DNA from 3 places in the Pseudomonas sp. Z003-0.4C(8344-21) genome. Region 1 is predicted to be linked to each of the others. Evidence: predicted binding sites of a transcription regulator. Region 1 holds the regulator's gene; each other region holds the start of a gene.
What was found. Region 1 encodes sigma-54, which starts transcription at its own class of promoters, with help from an activator protein. Its sites were predicted from a motif close to ANTGGCATNNANNTTGCTNT; they were not measured.
Positions count from the first base shown of each region.

Region 1 (4,438 bases):
ACAGTATGAGGCTCGTTAAAACCCTCCCTATTTTGCTCAGTCTGGGCGCAGCACTGGGAAGCGTGAGCGCCTGGGCTCTGCCGAACGATCAGCAGCAACCTATCCGCATTCAGGCCGACGACGCCCAACTGGACGACAAGAACGGCATCGCGACCTACAAAGGTGATGTGATCATCACTCAGGGCTCGATGATCGTTAAAGGCAACACGGTGACCATCACCCGCACTCAGGCCGGTGACATCGATGTGGTGACTTCGGTCGGCAACCTGGCCTACTTCGAACAGCTGCAGACCGCCGGCGACACCAAGCCTGTACAAGGCTGGGGCGTGACGATCCAGTACCACGCCGCGCAGAATCGCGTCGTCCTGATCGACAAGGCCAAAGTGGTCGACAAGGACAACAACACGACGCAAGGCGAGAAAATCGTCTATGACACCGTGAAGAAACTCGCCAGCGCCGGTCGCGCTACCGGCAGCAAGGTCACCGAGGCGCGTCCGCGCATCGACATGGTGATCCAGCCGAAGAAGAAAACCGACGAGAAAACCCAGTAATGGCAACTCTGAAAGCTCAGCACCTGGCCAAGGCCTACAAAAGCCGCCAGGTCGTGCGGGACGTCAGTCTGTCGATCGACAGCGGCCAGATCGTCGGCCTGCTCGGCCCGAACGGCGCCGGCAAGACGACCTGCTTCTACATGATCGTCGGTCTGGTGCAGGCCGATCAGGGTCGCGTGCTGATCGACGATCTGGACGTCAGCCACCAGCCAATGCACGGCCGCGCCAAAGCCGGCATCGGCTATCTGCCGCAAGAAGCGTCGATCTTCCGCAAACTGTCGGTGGCCGACAACATCATGGCCATCCTCGAGACCCGTCAGGAACTCGACAAGGCCGGTCGCCGCAAAGAGCTGGAGAGCCTGCTGCAGGAATTCCACATCAGCCACATTCGCGACAACCTCGGCATGAGCCTGTCGGGTGGTGAGCGCCGCCGGGTGGAAATCGCCCGCGCCCTGGCCACCGCACCGAAATTCATCCTGCTCGACGAGCCGTTCGCCGGTGTCGACCCGATCTCGGTTGGCGACATCAAGCAGATCATTCACCATCTCAAGGCCAAAGGCATCGGTGTGCTGATCACCGACCACAACGTGCGTGAGACGCTGGATATCTGCGAAACCGCTTACATTGTCAACGACGGTCAATTGATCGCCGAAGGTGACGCCGAGACTATCCTGGCCAACGATCTGGTGAAGGAAGTGTATCTGGGTCACGAGTTCCGCCTGTAAGCGCGAGCTGTTCGACAAGCTGCGCGGGTGCTGTATCGATCAAGCCGTTTTTTATAGCGCTTAATTGTTACAGCGCTCTAGGCAAACACTTCAGTTTCAGGCATATAATTTGCTTAAGTTTGGCGCTTCGGCGCCCTGTAGTGGATGGCGCATAGCGCCGGCGAATAAGGTGTTAAGCCCCTGCCATGAAACCATCGCTAGTCTTGAGAATGGGCCAGCAGCTGACGATGACACCGCAGCTGCAACAGGCCATCCGCCTGCTCCAATTGTCGACCCTGGATCTGCAACAGGAAATCCAGGAGGCTCTGGAATCCAACCCGATGCTCGAACGCCAGGAAGAAGGCGACGACTTCGACAATTCCGATCCGCTGGCCGACAACGTCGAGCAAAAGCCCAACACCGACATTCAGGAACCTTCTTACCAGGAAGCCGCGCCGACGGTAGACAACCTCGACGATGGCGAATGGAGCGAGCGCATCCCCAACGAGCTTCCGGTAGACACGGCCTGGGAGGATGTTTACCAGACCAGCGCCAGCAGTCTGCCGAGCAGCGATGATGACGAGTGGGATTTCACCACCCGCACTTCCGTCGGCGAAAGCCTGCAGAGCCATTTGCTCTGGCAGTTGAACCTCGCACCGATGTCCGACACCGATCGCCTGATCGCCGTGACCCTGATCGATTGCATCAACAATCAGGGCTACCTGGACGAAACCCTCGAAGAAATCCTCGACGCCTTCGACCCGGAACTGGACATTGAACTGGACGAAATCGAAGCCGTCCTGCACCGCATCCAGCAGTTCGAGCCCGCGGGCATCGGCGCACGCAACCTCAGCGAATGCCTGCTGTTGCAACTGCGCCAGTTGTCGGCAAAAACGCCATGGCTGGCAGAGGCCAAACGCCTGGTCAGCGACTATATCGACCTGCTTGGCGGCCGCGACTACAGTCAGCTGATGCGGCGCATGAAACTCAAGGAAGACGAGCTGCGCCAGGTCATCGAACTGGTGCAGAGCCTCAATCCGCGACCGGGTTCGCAGATCGAGTCCACCGAAGCCGAATACGTCATACCTGACGTCATCGTGCGCAAGGACAACGAGCGCTGGCTGGTCGAGCTGAACCAGGAATCGGTACCGCGTCTACGCGTCAACGCTCAGTACGCCGGTTTCGTAAAACGCGCCGACACCAGCGCCGACAACACCTTCATGCGCAATCAGCTTCAGGAAGCTCGCTGGTTCATCAAAAGCCTGCAGAGCCGCAACGAAACGCTGATGAAAGTCGCCACGCAGATCGTCGAGCATCAGCGCGGCTTCCTGGAGTACGGCGACGAAGCCATGAAACCGCTGGTCCTGCATGACATCGCCGAGGCGGTGGGCATGCACGAATCGACGATTTCCCGAGTGACCACACAAAAATTCATGCATACCCCGCGCGGTATTTATGAGCTGAAATACTTTTTCTCCAGCCACGTGAGTACCTCCGAAGGCGGCGAATGCTCGTCCACGGCGATCCGCGCGATCATCAAGAAACTGGTTGCCGCGGAAAATCAGAAAAAGCCGTTGAGTGACAGCAAGATCGCTGGTTTACTGGAGGCACAAGGCATTCAGGTGGCTCGCCGCACCGTCGCCAAGTACCGCGAATCCCTCGGAATCGCGCCTTCGAGCGAACGCAAGCGGTTGATGTAAGCCACGTTACAGCGTTCCAGTGGCAGGCTTTTCGGCCTGCCGCTTTATGCACTGGCAACGAAGGAGAAGCTGTATGCAAGTCAACATCAGTGGACACCAACTGGAAGTGACCGAACCTCTGCGCACCTACATCGGCGAGAAACTCGACCGGCTGGAGCGGCATTTCGACAAGATCACCAACGTGCAAGTCATATTGAATGTCGAGAAGCTCAAGCAGAAAATCGAAGCCACGTTGCATATTCCCGGCGGAGAAGTAGTCGCCAATGCCGAGCACGACGACATGTATGCCGCCATTGACCTGCTGACCGACAAGCTGGATCGCCAACTCAAAAAGCATAAGGAAAAGACCCAGAGCCTCCTCCAGGGCGCGACCGGTCGTTAACACCCTCATCCATGATCCGACTTGAAACCATCCTGACCCCCGGCCGTTCCCAAGTGAACGCGCCGGGCGGCAGCAAGAAAAAAGCCCTCGAACAGATTGCCAACCTGATCCACCGCGAAGTGCCGGATCTGGCGATGCAGGATGTCTTCGAGGCGTTGGTCGCCCGTGAAAAACTCGGTTCCACCGGTTTTGGCAACGGCATCGCCATCCCCCACTGCCGCCTCAAGGGTTGCGACGCGCCGATCAGTGCGCTGATGCACCTTGAAGCCCCGATCGATTTCGACGCGATCGATGGCGCCCCGGTAGACCTGCTGTTCGTGCTGCTGGTCCCGGAAGCTGCTACCGATGCACACCTGGAACTGCTGCGCCAGATCGCCAGCATGCTCGATCGCAAGGAAGTGCGTGAAAGACTGCGCAGCGCACCGAGCAACGAAGCCTTGTACCAGGTTGTACTGGACGAGCAGAACGGGCATTAATCATGCGCTTGATCATCGTCAGTGGCCGCTCGGGCTCGGGCAAGAGTACCGCGCTGAATGTCCTTGAGGACAACGGCTACTACTGCATCGACAACCTCCCGGCCGGTTTGCTGCCGGAACTGGCCGAACGTGCGCTGATCCACACCGAACTGGCGCAGCCGCTCGTCGCGGTGTCGATCGATGCACGCAATCTGCCGAGTCATCTGTCGCGTTTCCCCGAATTGCTCGAAGTGGTGCGTGCCAAGCATATCCAGTGCGATGTGCTGTACCTGGACGCCGACGAAGAGACCCTGCTCAAGCGTTTTTCCGAGACGCGCCGGCGCCATCCGTTGAGCAACGCCAATCGTTCACTGGCCGAGGCGATTCACGATGAAACCGCCCTGCTCGGCCCGATCGCCGACCTGGCTGACTTGAAGATCAACACCACCCATCTCAACCTGTACCAGCTGCGCGACACTTTGAAGTTGCGCCTGCTGAATCAGCCTGAGCCGGGTACGGCGTTTCTGGTCGAATCATTCGGTTTCAAGCGCGGCATGCCGGTGGATGCGGATCTGGTCTTCGACGTTCGCTGCCTGCCCAATCCGTACTGGAAGCCGGAGTTGCGCGAGCAGTCCGGTCTCGACGC
Region 1 is NZ_LT629756.1:5,353,310-5,357,747, forward strand. Features, by position in the region: gene lptC (LPS export ABC transporter periplasmic protein LptC) at 1-19, shown strand, start outside; gene lptA (lipopolysaccharide transport periplasmic protein LptA) at 6-551, shown strand; gene lptB (LPS export ABC transporter ATP-binding protein) at 551-1,276, shown strand; gene BLU24_RS24255 (RNA polymerase factor sigma-54) at 1,462-2,955, shown strand; gene hpf (ribosome hibernation-promoting factor, HPF/YfiA family) at 3,029-3,337, shown strand; gene ptsN (PTS IIA-like nitrogen regulatory protein PtsN) at 3,349-3,813, shown strand; gene rapZ (RNase adapter RapZ) at 3,816-4,438, shown strand, end outside.

Region 2 (4,438 bases), 2.6 Mb from region 1:
TGCAATGCCCGTCGCTGACGTTGATGCCCAAGTCCAGTCCTGTGGTGTGCGGGGTGGCAAATATTCGCGGGGCGACCATTCCGATCCTCGATCTGGCAATGGCGACCGGTTCCGGGGCTTTGAAAGACAAGAACAGTCCGTTCGTGATCATCACGGAGTACAACACCAAGACCCAGGGTTTCCTGGTCCGCTCGGTGGAGCGCATCGTCAACATGAACTGGGAAGAGATCCATCCGCCGCCCAAGGGCACCGGTCGCGATCACTACCTGACGGCTGTGACTCGGGTCGACAATCAGTTAGTCGAAATCATCGACGTCGAGAAAGTGCTGGCGGAAGTCGCACCGACGCCGGAAGCGATTTCGGTGGGCGTGGTCGATGTCGAGACCCAGACCAAGGCGTTGTCGCTGCGGGTGTTGACGGTCGATGACTCGTCGGTGGCGCGCAAGCAGGTCACCCGTTGTCTGCAGACGATCGGCGTCGAAGTGGTGGCGCTGAACGACGGCAAGCAGGCGCTGGATTACCTGCGCAAGCTGGTCGACGAAGGCAAGAAACCGGAAGAAGAGTTCCTGATGATGATTTCCGACATCGAGATGCCGGAGATGGACGGGTACACCCTGACGGCGGAAATCCGCGGCGACGCACGCATGCAAAAGCTCCATATCATCCTGCATACTTCGTTGTCGGGGGTATTCAATCAGGCGATGGTCAAGAAAGTCGGCGCCGATGACTTCCTGGCTAAATTCCGTCCTGATGACCTGGCATCCCGGGTAGTCGACCGGATCAAAGCAGCAGATATCAGCTAGGGACCTACTGTCCCTGGTAGTCAACACGATTTAAGAGGCGGCACCATTGTCTACGGGTAATTTGGATTTCGAACAGTTCCGGGTCTTCCTGGAAAAGGCCTGTGGCATTTTGCTCGGTGAAAACAAGCAATATCTGGTCTCCAGCCGTCTCAACAAACTGATGGAGCAGCAAGGCATCAAGTCGCTGGGTGAGCTGGTGCAACGCATCCAGACCCAGCCGCGCAGCGGTTTGCGCGAGCAGGTGGTCGATGCCATGACGACCAACGAAACCTTGTGGTTTCGCGACACCTATCCGTTTGAAGTGTTGAAGAACAAGGTCCTGCCGGAAGCGATCAAGGCCAGCCCCAACCAGCGCTTGCGCATCTGGTCGGCGGCCTGCTCGTCGGGTCAGGAACCGTACTCGCTGTCGATGTCGATCGACGAGTTCGAGCGCAGCAATCTCGGCCAGTTGAAGATGGGCGTGCAGATCGTTGCCACCGATCTGTCGGGCCTTATGCTCAACAACTGCAAGACCGGCGAGTACGACAGCCTGGCCATCGGCCGCGGTTTGTCGCCGGAACGTCTGCAACGCTACTTCGACCCGAAAGGGCCGGGGCGCTGGGTGGTCAAGGCACCGATCAAGAGCCGGGTGGAGTTCCGCTCGTTCAACCTGCTCGACAGCTATGCCGCGCTGGGCAAATTCGACATCGTGTTCTGCCGCAACGTGCTGATCTACTTCTCTGCCGAAGTGAAGAAAGACATCCTGTTGCGCATTCACAGTACGTTGAAGCCGGGCGGGTATCTGTTCCTTGGCGCTTCCGAAGCGCTGAACGGTTTGCCGGATCACTACCAGATGGTTCAGTGCAGCCCGGGGATCATTTACAAGGCGAAGTGATTGCTGCGGCAATAACAAAAACGGGAGTCCTCATGGGGCTCCCGTTTTTTTGTGCCTGCCGTAATTGTTCCTGACACCAATAACCCCTGTGGGAGCGGGCTTGCCCGCGATGGCGCCCTGTCAGTCGATATAAATTCACCAGATATACCGTCATCGCGGGCAAGCCCGCTCCCACAGGGTTCATGTAACCGGCGAGAGGCAACCAAGCGGCAGAAAAGCGGCATCTGGCGGAAGGCGGTTGCCGCTTTTCTGGCATTGCCGCTTTGCCGATCGCCCGCAAAGCCACGGAAACCGGGAGTTTTACACTCTGGCACGACGCTTGCTAAAGCTCAGTTACGAAAAATCCGGTCACCTGAAGGTTCCCGACATGAGCATCAGCTTCGACAAAGCGCTCGGCATTCACGAAAAGGCTTTGGGCTTCCGCGCCCAGCGTGCCGAAGTGCTGGCCAACAACATCGCCAACGCCGATACCCCGAACTACAAGGCGCGGGATCTGGACTTCTCGAAAGTACTCGAAGCCCAGAGCCAGAAAAACGCCAACGGCACCATTGCCCTCAACAAGACCAACAGCCGTCACATCGAAGCTGAAGGTCTGGGCAATGGCGACGAGTCGCTGATGTATCGCACGCCGATGCAGCCTTCGATCGACCAGAACACCGTGGACGCTCAACTGGAACAGTCCAACTACGCGGAAAACGCCGTCGGCTTCCAGGCCAGCTTCACCCTGCTCAACAGCAAATTCAAAGGGCTGGTGTCAGCCCTGCGCGGAGAGTAATCCATGTCCCTGTCCAGCGTTTTCAACATTGCCGGCAGCGGCATGAGCGCCCAGACCACGCGTCTGAACACCGTGGCCTCGAACATCGCCAACGCCGAGACCGTCTCGTCGAGCATCGACCAGACCTACCGCGCCCGTCACCCGGTGTTCGCCACCATGTTCCAGGGCGGCCAGAGCGGCGGCAGCGATTCGCTGTTCCAGAACCAGGACGCGGCCGGTCAAGGCGTGCAGGTGCTCGGTGTGGTCGAAGACCAGAGCAACCTCGAAGCGCGTTACGAGCCGAATCACCCTGCGGCCGACGGCAAGGGCTACGTCTACTACCCGAACGTCAACGTGGTGGAAGAGATGGCTGACATGATTTCCGCGAGCCGTTCGTTCCAGACCAACGCCGAAATGATGAACACCGCCAAAACCATGATGCAGAAGGTGCTGACCCTCGGTCAGTAATAAGGGGCGACTGCCATGAGCGTTACCGATACCACCAGCTCCCTGAGCATGAATGACATCCTGTCGAACTCGTCGAAAAAGACCAGTTCGACCACCGATGGCATTGCTTCGGCGACCAACAGCAGCACCGGCGGGCAAGCGCTGGGCAAGGATGCGTTCCTGCAGTTGCTGGTGACCCAGCTGAAAAACCAGAACCCGCTCGACCCGCAGGACAACAGTGCATTCGTTGCCCAGCTGGCGCAGTTCAGCAGCCTCGAAGGCATCACCACGCTGAACTCCACCGTGAGTGGCCTGGCCGGCAACTACAACTCATCGCAGGCGCTGCAAGCGTCGTCGCTGGTTGGCCGTAACGTGATCGTGCAGACCAACACCGCACAGCTCGATGATCCGAGCAAAGGCCTGACTGGTTCGGTCACCGTGCCTTCGTCGATTGCCGGTGGCACCGTGACCATCACCGACAAGGACGGCAAGACCGTTCGCACCATCGATCTGGGCAGCCGCGCCGCTGGCGACGCGAGCTTCACCTGGGACGGCAAGGACACCGCTGGCACCGTGGTGCCGGTCGGTACTTACACCTTCAAGGCCAACGCACCGATCAACGGCGCCGCAACGGACCTGGCGACTTACCTGCCAGCGACCGTCAACAGCGTGACGATCAGCCAGACCGGCGGCGAGCTGATGCTCAACCTGGCCGGCAAGGGCACCGTCGCCCTGTCCAAAGTTCAAACCATTGGTATATAGAGCCGACTAACCCGGCATAAAGGAGTGGAATATGTCTTTCAATATCGGCCTTAGCGGTCTCTATGCAGCCAACAAGCAACTGGACGTGACCGGCAACAACATCGCCAACGTTGCCACCGCCGGTTTCAAATCCTCGCGCGCAGAATTCGAGGACGTGTATTCGTCGACTCGTCTGGGCAGCGGCAGCAAAGTCATCGGTAACGGCGTGCGCCTGGCCAACGTTTCCCAGCAGTTCACCCAGGGCGACATCAACAACACCGGCAACGTGTTGGACATGGGTATCAACGGTTCCGGTTTCTTCACCATGAGCAACAACGGTTCGGTGTCCTACACCCGTGCCGGTACCTTCAAGGTCGACAATGCCGGTTACATCACCAACACCGACTACACCTCGCGTTTGCAGGGTTACGGTGTGGATGCCAATGGCAAGATCATCAACGGCGTGTTGACCGATCTGAAGATCGACACCTCGAACCTGGCACCGAAGTCGACGTCGGCAGTGACTTCGAGCATCAACCTGAATTCGACTGCTGCTGTGATCGACGACACGGTGCCGGCGGGCAAGTTTGACCCTACCAACACCGCGACCTACACCAAGTCGTTCAGCACCCCGATCTATGACAGCCAGGGTAACCAGCACACCATGGATCAGTACATGGTGAAAACCGGTGCCAACACCTGGAAGGTCTACACTCTGGTCGACGGTCGTAACCCGGATGCAACCGGCAGCGATCCGAAAGTCACGGCGCCTGTGGCCTCGACGCTGTCCTTCGACGCGACCGGCAAGCTGACCCAGGT
Region 2 is NZ_LT629756.1:1,879,818-1,884,255, forward strand. Features, by position in the region: gene BLU24_RS08665 (chemotaxis protein CheV) at 1-803, shown strand, start outside; gene cheR (protein-glutamate O-methyltransferase CheR) at 850-1,677, shown strand; gene flgB (flagellar basal body rod protein FlgB) at 2,045-2,452, shown strand; gene flgC (flagellar basal body rod protein FlgC) at 2,456-2,899, shown strand; gene flgD (flagellar hook assembly protein FlgD) at 2,915-3,640, shown strand; gene flgE (flagellar hook protein FlgE) at 3,672-4,438, shown strand, end outside.
Region 2: a site for sigma-54 is predicted at 1,984-2,003, ahead of flgB (flagellar basal body rod protein FlgB). Genes of this name have one in related genera too.

Region 3 (4,438 bases), 900 kb from region 1:
GTCGCCTCAACAGCCTGTTCCCGGACTGGCATTTCTATCAGGCGGCGGTGCCGACCTACATCGGCGGTTCGATGACCTTCGCCTGGGGCTCGACCAACCCGGCCTACCGCAAACTCAGCCGTGAAACCCTGCAACAGCGCTTCATCGGCAGCGGCATCGTCACCCGTTATTACAACCCGGAAATTCACATCGGCGCATTCGCCTTGCCGCAATACGTGCTGCAGGCGATCAACAAGCCGGGCAATAACTGATTTTCAACACAGTACCGCTGTAGGAGTGAGCCTGCTCGCGAGAGCTGTTTATCAGTCGATATCTGTGTGACTGGCAAACCACAATCGCGAGCAGACTCACTCCTGCAATTTGATCATCGCCCTGTGTAATCCTTTTGAACCAACTATCGCGGCAAAACGTCCAGATAGAGGTAAGCCCATCTACGGGTTGATCGAGGAGGCACTGATGCAAAAGTGGAAAGTCACTTTCGTGGATGATCATGGTGAAATCGTTGATGAAATCTTCGAACGTGAGGAATGCCCGACCGACGATGAAGCCGCCCGGCTGATCAAGGAAAGGCTCCTTCCGGTGGCTGCCCAACTGGATCTGAACGATCTGGAAGGACGCACCGCCGATGCTGGCGTTAAAAACCTCAAGACCCAGAACGGCATCGAGATCCGCAGCATCACGCCAATCTGAACACTTCCTGTCATCTCGTAAACCAGGCCTTGGCAGCGCCGCTCTCTTGCGGCTACTCTGCAAGGGAGATCAGCGAATGGATCGCTAAGGTCTGGTCTTGTCAGCTACATGCTTGTTTCCCGCATGCAACCGCAGTGTTGTCGAAGTACTTAGGCCACAGGCCCGGGGCGGGAATACGGAAAGTCTATCCATCTATGCGAGGGGGACGATTCATGAGCACAGCCTATCAAGAAGACATCAGCAGCAATGTTCTGCGCCGCATGAAAGAAGGCGGTTTCGATTTTTCAAGATTTCATCCCATCGAGTTCTACGCCATTTTCCCGGACGAGGAGCGGGCGCGCAGGGCGGCAGGCAACTATCGCGGTGAATCCATCAATGCCCAGGTCAGCGCACGGGACGACGGCGCCTGGTCGCTGGAACTCAGCAAGGTCATGTACGCGACTTATGACGATATCGGTGATTTCGAGCAGGGCTTTTCCGCCGTGGTCGAACCGCTGGGCGGCATCATCGAGGGCTGGGGCGTCAAGCAGGAGGTGCGCAACCGCCACCGTTTGAACTGATCGCTTGCAAGACTTGTTGAGCAACGGCTGACCTGTGGGTCGGCCGTTGTCGTTTGTGCCCTGCGCAAACGCTGTGGCAAAACCCTGAAACAAGAATCCGAGGCAAAAAAAAGCCACCGGAGAGGGTGGCTAAAAGGGAAGAGCGATACGCGACTGAATCCCTTGAGGGCTACAGCGGGCGGGCTGCCGGAGCAGTCCAGGTCAGTTGAGCGGGCGACTTCGCGAGGCTGTTGCCGGCGAAGTTTTGCAGCGAATGCGCGGATTATCCGTACGCCGCGCCGGGCAGTGAAATCAGTTCTGACTATGCTGGTGATAGGCGTTGCAATGCGTCGCAATGAAGCGGGGGCAATCCTGTTGGAGCATTCGTCGCACAGGAATGGTGCGGTGTCTGCGATGTGAATATCCAACCGATTGAAATCAAAGCGTTTATGCCGATGGCACGGGCCTTGCGAAGGCCTGTATGTCCGGGTGACAAGGAGTACGGCATGATCCGCACCTATTTTGATGAGATGTACGATGCCGGCGGCCAGGTTCGCCCGCATTATCGCGAGTTCGCCCGATGGCTGGCCGATACGCCGGATGAACTGCTGGCGCAACGACGGCGAGAAGCCGATCTGCTGTTCCATCGCGCCGGGATTACCTTCACGCTCTATGGTGACGAGCAGGGCACCGAGCGCTTGATTCCTTTCGACACCATCCCGCGCAGCATTCCTGCCAGCGAATGGCGGATCGTCGAGCGCGGCTGCATTCAGCGGGTCAAGGCGCTGAACATGTTTCTCGCCGACCTGTACCACGAGCAGCGCATCATCAAGGCCGGGATCATTCCCGCCGAACAGGTACTGGCCAACGAGCAATACCAGTTGGCGATGCAAGGCCTGGATCTGCACCGCGATATCTATTCGCACATTTCCGGCGTCGATCTGGTGCGCGACGGCGACGGCACCTATTACGTGCTCGAGGACAATCTGCGTACGCCGAGCGGCGTGAGCTACATGCTCGAAGACCGCAAGATGATGATGCGCCTGTTTCCCGAGCTGTTTTCGGCCCAGCGCATCGCGCCGATCGATCATTACCCGAACCTTTTGCTCGACACCCTGAAAAGCTCAAGCCCGATCGACGACCCGAGCGTGGTGGTGCTGACGCCAGGGCGCTTCAACAGCGCGTTTTTCGAGCATGCGTTTCTGGCGCGGGAAATGGGCGTGGAACTGGTCGAGGGCGCGGATCTGTTCGTGCGTGACGACAAGGTGTTCATGCGTACCACCGATGGCCCGAAAGCGGTCGACGTGATCTATCGACGCCTTGATGACGCCTTTCTCGATCCGCTGGCTTTCAATCCGGATTCGATGCTTGGCGTGCCGGGGCTGCTGTCGTCCTACCGCTCCGGCAATGTCGTGCTCGCCAACGCGATCGGCACTGGCGTCGCGGATGACAAGTCGGTGTATCCGTTTGTCACCGACATGATCCGTTTCTACCTCGATGAAGAACCGATCCTGAAAAACGTACCGACCTGGCAATGCCGCAACCCGTCTGAACTGTCCCACGTGCTGGCCAATCTTCCAGATCTGGTGGTCAAGGAAACCCAGGGCTCTGGCGGTTACGGAATGCTGGTAGGGCCGGCCGCGACGACGGCGGAAATCGATGCCTTTCGCGAGCGCATCAAAGCCAAGCCGCATGCGTACATCGCCCAACCGACGCTGTCGCTCTCGACCTGTCCGACCTTTGTCGAAAACGGCATCGCGCCGCGCCATATCGATTTGCGCCCGTTTGTCTTGTCCGGGCGCGAAACCCGGGTGGTGCCCGGCGGTTTGACCCGTGTCGCCCTGCGCGAGGGCTCCCTGGTGGTAAATTCCTCTCAGGGTGGCGGAACCAAGGACACCTGGGTGGTCGAGGATTGAAGGAAGCTTGCCATGTTAAGTAGAACTGCCTCGGATCTGTACTGGATGTCGCGTTATCTGGAGCGCGCGGAAAACCTCGCGCGCATGCTCGACATCAGTTATTCACTGTCGTTGATGCCGCAGGACGGCCGCGGCGACGGTTTGCACGAACTGGCGATGCCGCTACTGATCACCGGCACCCTCGATGATTATCTGGAGCGTCACGGCGCGCTGCATGCCGAACGCCTGCTGCACTTTTTCGCCCTCGACGCGGCCAACCCGGCCAGCATCTACAGTTGCCTCGGCGCCGCACGGGCCAGCGCTCATGCGGTGCGCGGACGGATCACGGCGGACATGTGGGAGAACATCAACGCGACCTGGCTGGAAATTCGCGGGATCGCCGAACAAGGCCTGAGCCGCTATGGCATGAGCCGTTTCTGCGAATGGATCAAGGAGCGTTCGCACCTGTTTCGCGGCGCGTCCTACGGCACGATCATGCGCAATGACGCGTTTCGCTTCATTCGTCTGGGCACGTTCATCGAGCGCGCGGACAACACGCTGCGCTTGCTCGATGCGCGTTACGAAATGGCCGGCGATCAGGCCGAAGCCGTCAGCGACGGCACCGCGCACGCGTATTACCAGTGGAGTGCTTTGCTGCGTGCGCTGTCGTCCTTCGAGGCCTACACCGAAATCTATCGTGATGCGCCCGGCGCCCGTCACGTTGCCGAATTGCTGCTGTTGCGCGCCGATGTGCCGCGATCGCTGCGAGCCTGCACCGAAGAGATCGACCAGATCCTCGCGCAGCTGCCCGGTGCCAACGGGCGACCGGCGCAACGTCTGGCTGCGGAGATGGATGCGCGCCTGCGTTACACCGGCATCAACGAAATCCTCGAGGAAGGCCTGCACGCCTGGCTGACCGAATTCATCCCGCTGGTGCGCCAGTTGGGCAACGCCATTCACAGTTCCTACCTGGAGGCTGCATGAGACTCTCCATTAGCCACGAGACCACCTATCACTACGAAGATCAGGTGCGCGCGAGCATCCAGTACCTGCGTCTGACGCCCCATGACAGCGAACGTCAGCATGTGCTGAGCTGGCAGCTCGATCTGCCGCGTCCGGTGCGTGCGCAACTCGATCCGTTCGGCAATATCCTCCACGTGCTGACCATGGATGAACCGCACGAAGCGATCATCATCGGGGCGCGCGGGCAGGTCGATATCGACGAACTGCGCGAGGCCGAGCACGAGAGCCAGTCGGCGCTGCCATTCCTGCGCTTCACCCGCCTGACCGAGGCGGACGAGGCGCTGCGCGCAT
Region 3 is NZ_LT629756.1:4,450,719-4,455,156, reverse strand. Features, by position in the region: gene speE (polyamine aminopropyltransferase) at 1-251, shown strand, start outside; gene BLU24_RS20035 (hypothetical protein) at 457-690, shown strand; gene BLU24_RS20030 (ribonuclease E inhibitor RraB) at 903-1,250, shown strand; gene BLU24_RS20025 (circularly permuted type 2 ATP-grasp protein) at 1,736-3,145, shown strand; gene BLU24_RS20020 (alpha-E domain-containing protein) at 3,158-4,108, shown strand; gene BLU24_RS20015 (transglutaminase family protein) at 4,105-4,438, shown strand, end outside.
Region 3: a site for sigma-54 is predicted at 1,684-1,703, ahead of BLU24_RS20025 (circularly permuted type 2 ATP-grasp protein). Genes of this name have one in related genera too.